Regions from separate parts of the Mastigocladopsis repens PCC 10914 genome, predicted to be linked through region 1. Evidence: predicted binding sites of a transcription regulator. Region 1 holds the regulator's gene; each other region holds the start of a gene.
What was found. The regulator NtcA, encoded in region 1, controls nitrogen genes in cyanobacteria. The targets are predictions, from matches to a motif close to TNTGTANNNNNNNNTACANA.
Positions count from the first base shown of each region.

Region 2: the regulator NtcA is predicted to act here: its motif matches at 1,186-1,205, upstream of pirA (arginine synthesis PII-interacting regulator PirA).
Region 3: the regulator NtcA is predicted to act here: its motif matches at 1,494-1,513, upstream of MAS10914_RS0124465 (DUF3155 domain-containing protein).

Region 1 is NZ_JH992901.1:1,038,321-1,041,606, forward strand. Features, by position in the region: gene fabI (enoyl-ACP reductase FabI) at 86-862, opposite strand; gene ntcA (global nitrogen regulator NtcA) at 1,389-2,060, shown strand; gene MAS10914_RS0106930 (DUF3084 domain-containing protein) at 2,277-3,286, shown strand, end outside.
Region 2 is NZ_JH992901.1:2,640,167-2,643,452, reverse strand. Features, by position in the region: gene MAS10914_RS0113910 (DUF2301 domain-containing membrane protein) at 1-65, opposite strand, end outside; gene MAS10914_RS0113905 (SAM hydrolase/SAM-dependent halogenase family protein) at 346-1,137, opposite strand; gene pirA (arginine synthesis PII-interacting regulator PirA) at 1,265-1,420, shown strand; gene MAS10914_RS0113895 (glycosyltransferase) at 1,638-2,882, opposite strand; gene MAS10914_RS0113890 (glycosyltransferase family 39 protein) at 3,195-3,286, shown strand, end outside.
Region 3 is NZ_JH992901.1:5,054,645-5,057,930, reverse strand. Features, by position in the region: gene MAS10914_RS0124475 (cofactor assembly of complex C subunit B) at 1-23, shown strand, start outside; gene MAS10914_RS0124465 (DUF3155 domain-containing protein) at 1,148-1,465, opposite strand; gene MAS10914_RS0124460 (sensor histidine kinase) at 1,742-3,166, shown strand; gene MAS10914_RS0124455 (S-layer homology domain-containing protein) at 3,222-3,286, opposite strand, start outside.

The DNA.
Region 1 (3,286 bases):
TTACGATAGAGTAATGGGTCAGAGCCATTTGCTAACAGCTAATTGCTAATGATAAATACAGAAATAGCAATTAGCTGTACTGACTTTACATTCCCATGATTTCATATCCTGCATCCACATACAGGACTTGCCCTGTCATTCCACTTGCCAGATCACTACACAAGAAAGCCGCCGCATTGCCCACTTCCACCTGAGTGACAGTGCGTCGTAGGGGAGCCACCTGCTCCACATGATGAATCATATCCAAAATGCCTCCTACGGCACTAGAGGCTAAAGTACGAATAGGACCGGCAGAGATGGCGTTCACTCTAATATTTTGCGGACCCATTTCAGCAGCCAAGTAACGCACGCACGCTTCTAAACCTGCTTTGGCAACTCCCATCACATTATAGTTGGGAATTGCCCGCACACCTCCTAGGTAAGTGAGAGTGACGATACTTCCTCCCTGTGTCATCAAAGGTTTAGCATATCCGGCGAGTTGCACTAGGGAGTAGGTACTGACCTCTAAAGCTAGATTAAAGCCAGAACGGGAGGTTTGGCTAAAATCTCCAGTGAGATCATCTTTGTTGGCATAGGCAAGGCAATGGATAAAAATGTCTAACTTGCCCCACTTATCGCCGATCTCATCGAAGGTAGACTTGACCTCCTCGTCGTTTTGGACATTACAAGGAAGAAACAAACTAGGGTTTAGTGGTTCGACCAATTCGGCAACTTTTTTCTCCATTTTGCCTTTATCATCGCTCAAATAGGTAATGCCCAGGTTAGCGCCTGCTTTGTGTAGTTGTTGAGCGATCCCCCAAGCGATTGAGCGGTTGTTTGCAATTCCCGTTACTAGGGCATTTTTTCCAGTCAGATCCAGCATATAAATTCTTAATGTGAACATTCATGCTTGAGCATACTAGAATCTGACACCGATTTGTCTTTGTTTTGGGCACTATTTGCAAACACCCTCATTCACTAAACTTTGGATACCACAAAATCCCCGCTAAATTCTTAAGATATGCCCAACATATAGCATTCCTCAATGATTTATGAGTAGGCAGTAGGTGGTAGATAGTAGGTAGGAAATAGTAGGTATTAGGTAGTCAATGGGATTTATTTCTCTATCTGCTACCTACTGCCCAACTACCGCAATTCCACACCTTCAATAGGATTACTATGTCTATTTTTTTTACTTCATAAAACTTTTGAAAAAAGTTTTGTAATTAACTATTAGAAAGGACTAGATCTAAACATGAGAAATTATGTATCATGATGAACAAATAACTATGAAGCAAAGATGATAAGTATAGGAAAGTACAAAAAGGTTGACAATGTGTTATTGATTTTTCAGGTGTATTCTTAGGGAATCGGTTTTAGTTTTTCCGGCATTGGGTAGGGGAAGGGAGATGATAGTGACACAAGATAAAGCCCTAGCAAATGTTTTTCGTCAGATGGCGACCGGAGCGTTTCCACCGGTTGTGGAAACGTTTGAACGGAATAAAACCATCTTTTTCCCCGGCGATCCTGCCGAACGAGTGTTTTTTCTATTAAAAGGTGCCGTTAAACTCTCCAGGGTGTATGAAGCTGGAGAAGAAATAACCGTAGCACTGCTGCGGGAAAATAGTGTTTTCGGCGTCTTGTCCTTGCTGACAGGAAACAAGTCAGATAGGTTTTACCATGCGGTTGCTTTTACATCTGTAGAACTGCTATCAGCACCAATTGAACAGGTGGAACAAGCGCTAAAGGAAAACCCAGAATTGTCGATGTTAATGCTGCGAGGACTGTCTTCGCGGATTTTACAGACAGAAATGATGATAGAAACACTCGCTCACAGAGATATGGGTTCTAGATTGGTGAGTTTTTTGTTAATTCTTTGTCGTGATTTTGGCGTTCCTTGTGCAGATGGAATCACAGTTGATTTGAAGCTATCTCATCAGGCGATTGCTGAAGCAATTGGTTCGACTCGCGTGACTGTTACTAGATTACTAGGTGACTTGCGCGAAAAAAAGATGATTTCCATTCACAAGAAAAAAATTACTGTGCATAAGCCTGTTACCTTAAGTCGGCAATTTACATAAAACAGTACTGAGCAATGAGTCGTAAGTTTTGAGTAAGATAAAAAAGTCAGAAAAAATTCCTCACAACTCACGACTCACGGCTCAGAACTCTCTTGAACTGAGGAATAAAGACTGGTGAAAATTGAGTTATGTCAATGCTTGCCAATCTCTAATTTCCCACAGATAGTGACTGGAAGTAGTAGGCTGTATCTGGAAGGATTTCGTCGGTAGCTAAAGATGACCACCGGGTACATCCTAATCGCGGCAATTTTAATTCTGGGAGGCGTGATTGCCACCGTAGGCGATCGCATTGGCACGAGAGTTGGCAAGGCACGGCTCTCACTATTTAAGCTGCGTCCCAAAAACACGGCAGTGTTGGTAACTATTTTTACAGGTACTTTGATTTCGGCATCAACCCTCGGGATTTTATTTGCTGCCGATGACGGTTTGCGAAAAGGGGTTTTTGAGCTAGAGGATATTCAAAAAGACCTCAGACGCAGGCGTGTACAACTAGAAACAACAGCAAAGCAGCTAGAGGAAACAAGAGGAGAGCTAGATCAAGCCAGAAAAGAACAAAAGGCTCAAGAAGAACGCTTGCAGCAAACGAATCAATCCTTGCGGGAGGCAAACGCCAAACAACAGGCAACTCAGGCTCAACTCAACCGCACCATAAGTCAACAAACCAAGACTCAAACTCAACTTCAACGCACTCAAAACCAGCTAAGTCTTGCAGTCACTCGATATAAACAAGCCATAGCTGAACTTCAAAGCGTTTACGACGAGAAAAAAAAGCTGTTGGCAGAAATTGAACAAAGAAAGTTAGAACGCCAACGACTGTACGCTGAAGCTAAAAAAGCAATTGAGCAAGCCAAAGCAGCAATTGAGAAACGCGATCGCGAACTAGCCAACCGACAGCAAGCAATTGAACAGCGCGATCAAAAAATTACCGAACTGGATCGACTCATTCAAAAACGAAATGTAGAAATTGCAGCCCGAGAGCAAGTGATTACTCAACGGGAGTCTCGCCTCAAAGAATTGGAAACACAACAAAACTATTTGGAACAGGAATTGGCAAGGCTGGAAAAATATTACCAGTCTTACCGTGACCTGCGTTTAGGGAAACTAGCACTCTTTCGCGGTCAAGTTCTTGCTACAGGTGTTATTCGTGTCGATCAGCCTGCTACAGCGCGTCAGTTGGTCATTCAACTTTTACAAGAAGCTAACCGAAACGCTAGCATCGAATTAAC
Region 2 (3,286 bases), 1.6 Mb from region 1:
GTTATCGTAAATTCTCCAAACTGACCTTGATAAACTTCTGGTACATATACTGTTTGCTGAGTCATAGTTATTTTAGATTTGAGATTTTAGATGACTTGGTGGTAATAACAAAAAATCTTTCACCTACAATTTCTATGCTAATGAGTCTCTGCCCTAGTGGTTTATCGAATTAATTTATGATGCTTGTACAAATTCGTAGTCAGGACTTTAGTCCTAAATTTTTTGAGCGCTTAAGTGCTCACTACGAAGCCTTCAAAATAAATGTGATAGACCACTAGCGTGTTATCTTTTGTGAATTTCTGGCAATTTTACCGAATTAATTAAAACTTGGCTCCTTAAAAACAGCTAGCTTTCAAAAGCGAGTTCTACCCTATCTCCCAACTGTATCTGCAACTGTGACTGGGCGTTACCGCTGTTGATGGCAATTTCTACCCAGCCGTGACTTTCAACTAGTGAGATCGCCTCTCCAACTTTCACATCACTATAAGTTTCACATCCTGTAATCGTTAACCCAGCTGCTTTAACATACCAAGTTCTGCCTTGCACGTAATTCCCAGGAATGTTGGTTACTAAGTTCCCGAAGTGGTCAATATATTGAATAGAACCTGCTATACCTGTTTCTGTTAAAATACATCCGGATATGTCCATTGGTACCAAAATTGCTGAGTTGATGGGATTTCCTAGCTCTTTGAGAGGGACTCCGCTTGCAAGATGTGCCGCGACTGGTGCAAAGATATCCCTACCGTGGAAAGTCTTGCTGAGTTGGGGGGTTCTCCAATAATCAGAGTTCGTCAATTCTACAACTGCGATCGCTGGACTTTGACTTAACAATCCGCTGAATATGCCATTATCTGGTCCTACCAAAAACCCATTGGCAAATTCTACCGCGATCGCCCGTCGCCTTCCTCCCACACCCGGATCGACTACTGCCAAATGTACTGTCCCATCGGGAAAGTAAGGGTAAGCATTCATTAGGCAAAATCGAGCAGCCGCGATGTTTTGCGGCGGAATTTGGTGTGTCAAGTCTACCAACCTCAGTTCTGGGTTGATTTCGGCAATAACTCCCTTCATTACGCCGACATAAATATCGCGATCGCCAAAATCGCTGAGCAAAGTGATCATGGAGTTGTGATGCATCTTGCTATAATTTATTTCTGGTTGATTAATATATATTAAGTTTATTTTTCTGTAACAAAAGCTACTAAAAATTTGCTATGTTATGAAAATCAGACATTAATGGGGAAAAAAAGAGGCAACTTGTTAAATGACTAAGAACAGAGTGGAAGCGACAAAAAACGCACGGGAAGCGCATCAACTGAATATTAAAAGAAGCTTAGAACATCGCTTACAAGTCGCTAGAGCTAAGGGAGACGAAAAGCTAATTCGCCAATTGGAAGCAGAGATGAAGTATTTCGGCTAAATTAACGTTTTATTGTTCTAGTTCATAGTTCTGTTGTGTGTCAGCCCGCTTCGGCGGGTTTTCCTGTTTTCAAAAGGTACAATTTTGTTTTATCCAGGTCTGGTCAGCTTGCAAACGCACCAGGGTCAACCAAACCAAGCAAATCATCAATTAAGAAAAAGTGGATGTGCATTTCCTTGCACATCCACTTTTTTTGACTTCATAATTTCACAAAAAGCTATTTCACCTGAGTTACGCGCCAACTGAGTTTCAAATTCACCCAAAAGTTCCAAACAGTAGCAACTGCAATGGCAATCAGGTTAGCAATGTAGCGGTTGGGAATGACAAAATTGAACACCAAGTTCAACACCAAGACATTCAACACTAGTCCAGCTAGACAGATAATGTTGAATTTCAAAAACCGCTTCAAGCGCTGACGCCATTGCTGCTGCTGGCTGCTGACATCAGCAAACGTCCACATATCATTCCACAAGAAATTATTGAAAATTGCTACTTCCCCAGCAATGATTTTGCTGCGCGTCAGAGGTAAAGCCAGGGTTGTCGGGTCACTGAGCAAGTAAAGCACTGCCATATCCACAAATACCCCTGATAGTCCCACTAAACCAAAGCGGACAAACCGACCAATGGGGAAACCGATGCGTTGACTAAATTGTCCTAGTCGACCGGTCGATAGCCGCAAGCGGATTAAGTGGTGGATGTACTCGAGATATTGCTTCCATGTTACCTTACTTTCACCCTCTTTGCGCTCGCAGAACACATAGCCGACTTCGGCAATTTTCCCCACGTTTCCGCGCCCGATGACCTCCAAGAGAATTTTGTATCCTACGGGATTAAGGGTTTGACCAACTATACAGCGGCGACGTATCATAAAATAACCGCTCATTGGGTCTGAAACTCTTGCAAGAACCCCTGGTAGGATTATCAATCCTAACAACTGAGCGCCTCGGGATAAGAAACGCCTGATGAAACTCCAACTGCTGACTCCACCGCCTTCTACGTGACGGCTGGCGACTGCTAAATCTGCTCCTTGTTCAATAGCTTGTAATAGTTGCAGTAGCACATGGGGTGGATGTTGCAAATCCCCATCAATGACCCCTAAAACACCTCCAGTGGCTGCTTGCCATCCGCGAATCACTGCACTGGATAATCCCCGTTCAAGCTGTCGTCGCATCACCCGTAGTTGGGGGTATTCTCCGATGAGCGACTGGGCTATGTTCCATGTACCATCTGGACTGTCATCGTCCACGACAATCATCTCATACTTTCCAGCTATCGACTCATCTAGTAAGCTGCTTAATACAGAGACGATTTTTTGAATATTTGCCGCTTCGTTATATGTCGGAATTACCAGAGACAACAATATGGGTTCACCATCTGGTGTTATGGTTGCAGGGGGTAATTCTGGAATTTGTAATGCACCTGTGGGTACTGATAAGAAAGAATTAGGTTGGATGATACTCATGCAGAGAGAATTTTCTGGGGAAACAGCGCTTGTATTAATTATGTTCGAGCGTGCTTTTTGTGGTTTTAGTCAAAATTAATAGTTGCTTATTCGTGTTTCTGCCTTCTATCACAAGACCTATGTCTTAGGTATGAGTTTATTTTGTATAGTTTTCCCCTAAATTATATAGTTGATTATGCTCATCTTTTCCAAAGTAATTATACCTGGGATAATCCTGACGCTTGCCACTTAAGCGTTCTATTTGCTAGCTCTATTTGCTAGCAAAGAATAGCGGTCATTTTTTGACTTCACAATCGCCATTCCTCTAAGGATATGAACGGCAAATTAATGCATAGCAAGGTGCTTCCTCCAACTTGGTTACGGTTTTTAGTCATCGTCCTATTGGCATTGGGTGTATTTTTTCG
Region 3 (3,286 bases), 4.0 Mb from region 1:
TGGGATTAAAAAGTTGTGAATAGCTGTTATTTTTTGCTCATACAGCCAGTTTCAGCTAGCCTACTCCTAGTCTTACAATAGACCTCTAGAGCTTTAGTTCTCATTTAGTTCACGGTATTTCTGTTAGTAAGTAAAGACTGCGGAGCTTTCAAGTTTCCGCAATTTTTTCTAACTATACTTTAAATTTTTCAACCTATCTTTGAAAAGCTATTTATAGACAATAAGGTGAAGAAGAATTCAGTATTCAGTATTGAAAATGCAATTAGTGGAGGCTAACGCCAAGGGCGACGCTAGACGTTTGCGTAGCGTGCGCTTGCGCTTACAAACCCGCCACGCTCTTAAAGACCACCAAAATCTTTGATTTGGTGGGAGCGGTGAGTACCCTCAAGTCATCCGCCACATGGCTAACACCACGCTCCGCGTAAGCGCTTCGTTGTGTTACCTTCCCTAGTTCATTGTCAATCGTAATTTTAATTGTTTTTCCCGTAATCCACCGCCTCTTTGTCAAAGCGTATTGCTTAGCTGGAAACAGAAGAAGCCCCACATCTGACCTGAAAGGCAGTGTGGGATGAATTCTGGGCAATGATGAATTGACCAACGAGCGATAGTGAACGCAGTTTACTCAGCAATGTTGGTCGTTCGCGTTAGGGTGCCGTAGGCATTGAGGAATTGTCTATCTCCGGGATTTTTAACGAGTCAACATAATAATAGAGTCTTCCCGCAGAGTAGAGAGTGCCCTACGCATTTAACATTTACTTTATAGACAGCCTCTCATTTTCTAATTTTTTTTTCAAGCGCTAAAGAAATGGAATAGAGAGAGGAGGTAAAACGACTCCTGCTCTACTGCTCTTCTCCACAAGTTGTAGAAAAAAGCTATATCGCTAGAAAGAGCGTGCCGAACCCTTGCTTAGAACGAGATCGCTCTATCCCCACTCTCTTATACGTTCTTACACTCCTTACACTCACAATCAACTCATATAAACACAAGGTTTGATTGGAGTTGATAGTCTGAGTCAAAACTGCTAGCTTAACACTGACCAATAAACTGCATCCTTAAAAGAAAATGAAACTTTCAAAAAAACTAGCAATTTTGTCAGTTAATGGTTGTCATAAGTCAAACTCAAACTTTATGATAACCATTGTTAGTTCAATGACTAGCAACAGCTAGTTGCTCCTGAGCTGGAGAAGTTTCAAGCACTCTCAGGCTAGGGAATAAGAAGTGGTTCTCTTCAACGTATTGAGCACCAAATAGACCCTTTTCTGCCCAGAAATAACGGTCTGTTGTGTGTTCATTTCGCTTTACAAGTAGCAACGCGGGTGGCAAGATCCCTTCAGCTTGAATGAATTTTCTAGCTGCTGTCACAGGTTTATCTTCGCCGCTTTCGATGCTAAATTGAGGTACGTGCTCTAAAATTCGCCGTCCTTCTTGGCGACGACGGCTCTTCCTCTTGCGTCTCCTTGCCAACCTTCTGTCCTCCTCTTACAAGCAACCGATTGTAGTGATAGCTACAAAATCCGTCGTCATTATAAAAGTTCTAGTTCAAAAATTCAAGAGTTGTTAACCTTTTGATACAAGAGCAATAATTTATTTTTTCGTAGAAAAAATAAAAGCAGCAAACAATATAATTCCTGGGAACGAACCGTTAGTTGCAGGATTCAGTTAAGCTTTGTTAAATGGAAAAAGCTAACTCCTGTTCCTTTTCGTCCCTCTAGTCTGTTACCTTAAGCAAGGGCTCTTGAAATGTTCATGTTTGCCAGTTCTGAGTTTGTTGCTCTATGCCGAGAGCAATTGGCACTATTAGCCCAAGGGCTGGAAGCATCTTTGAGCGTTGTCTATTTAACGCAAGAATTGATAGAGGCTTCGACAAATGAAGCGAAGTTTATTCCTGTGCTGGTTTACCCAGAAACGGCAGTGGAACAGCAAGGAGCCAATGCTTTGGTATTGTCCATATCAATACCTATTTCAAGCTCTAACTGGGATTTACCTAGCTCAACCTCCGCTACCTTGGAGAGAACACAGCATTCTCGTCACGGGGATGTACTTGAGCTGAAAGACAACCGCTCTAATCGGAGGTTATTGAAAGCAGCAGAGGAATTTCCAGCCCCATCACAAGAACCTGTGACAGGAGATGCAGCACCACCCGATTCAACAGAGGAATCTTTACTCAGAGGTGACCAAATTGTTTTACCTCTTGTCCATGAAGATGTGATGATGGGGTTGCTAGTCACAGTCAAGGAAGACCGAGCATGGAATGAACAAGAAAGGAGTGAAATAGAACGGATCGCCCAAACGTTATCGCTTGCTTGTGTTTTGGATCAGCGTCGAGCATGGTTGCACCAGCAGTTGCAGCAACAACAAATTCTGCAAGAGAAGCAGCAAGATTTACTGGATAATTTATTGCACCAGCTTCGCAATCCATTAACAGCATTGCGAACCTTTGGCAAGCTGTTACTGAAGCGACTGCGACCAGGAGATGCTAACCGGGAGGTAGCGGCTAGTATTGTACGGGAAAGCGATCGCCTCAAAGAATTGTTGCAACACTTTGATGAAGTTATTGACCTGACAGCAGAAGATTTAGGACCAGTAGCGCTACCACAAAAAGAAGTCCTTGTAGAAGCAAACGTGCAGAAAGACCCAAAAGCGCCACTGTTATTACCTGGTACAGGAGACAAAGAAGTGAATTGTTCTGTACTGTCTATATTAGAACCATTGTTAGTGTCAGCCAGAGCGATCGCTCAAGAGAGAAATTTGCAACTCATATCTGAAATTCCTCCTAACTTACCTCTAGTACGCACTAACCCCAAAGCATTACAAGAGGTATTAAGCAATATCATTGACAATGCTTTAAAATATACTCCCACTGGCGGCAAGATTTTAATCCAAACGGGGCAAGAAAAACCATTATTTCAGGGAATTGTCATCAGTGATACTGGTCCTGGCATTCCACCACAAGATTTAGAGCATCTTGGAGAGCGTCATTACCGAGGTGTTCAAGCTCAGACGGAAATTCCTGGCACGGGGTTGGGATTATCAATTGCCAAACAGCTCATAGAGCAAATGCAGGGCGAAATACAAGTTTTCAGCCCTGCTCTTACCTCGCTTATTACATCACCTGATGCGCCGGGAACAACCTTTATTATTTGGTTACCTGTTGTGAGTGGTTAGTTGTTAGTTGTTAGTCGGTAGTTGTAATGAGTAACTATTAACTACTTACTCATAACTATCTCAGTGAAACCTGAAAGTTTTGACCGATGGTCATTTGCAGGTCAGTATCTGGGTCAATGG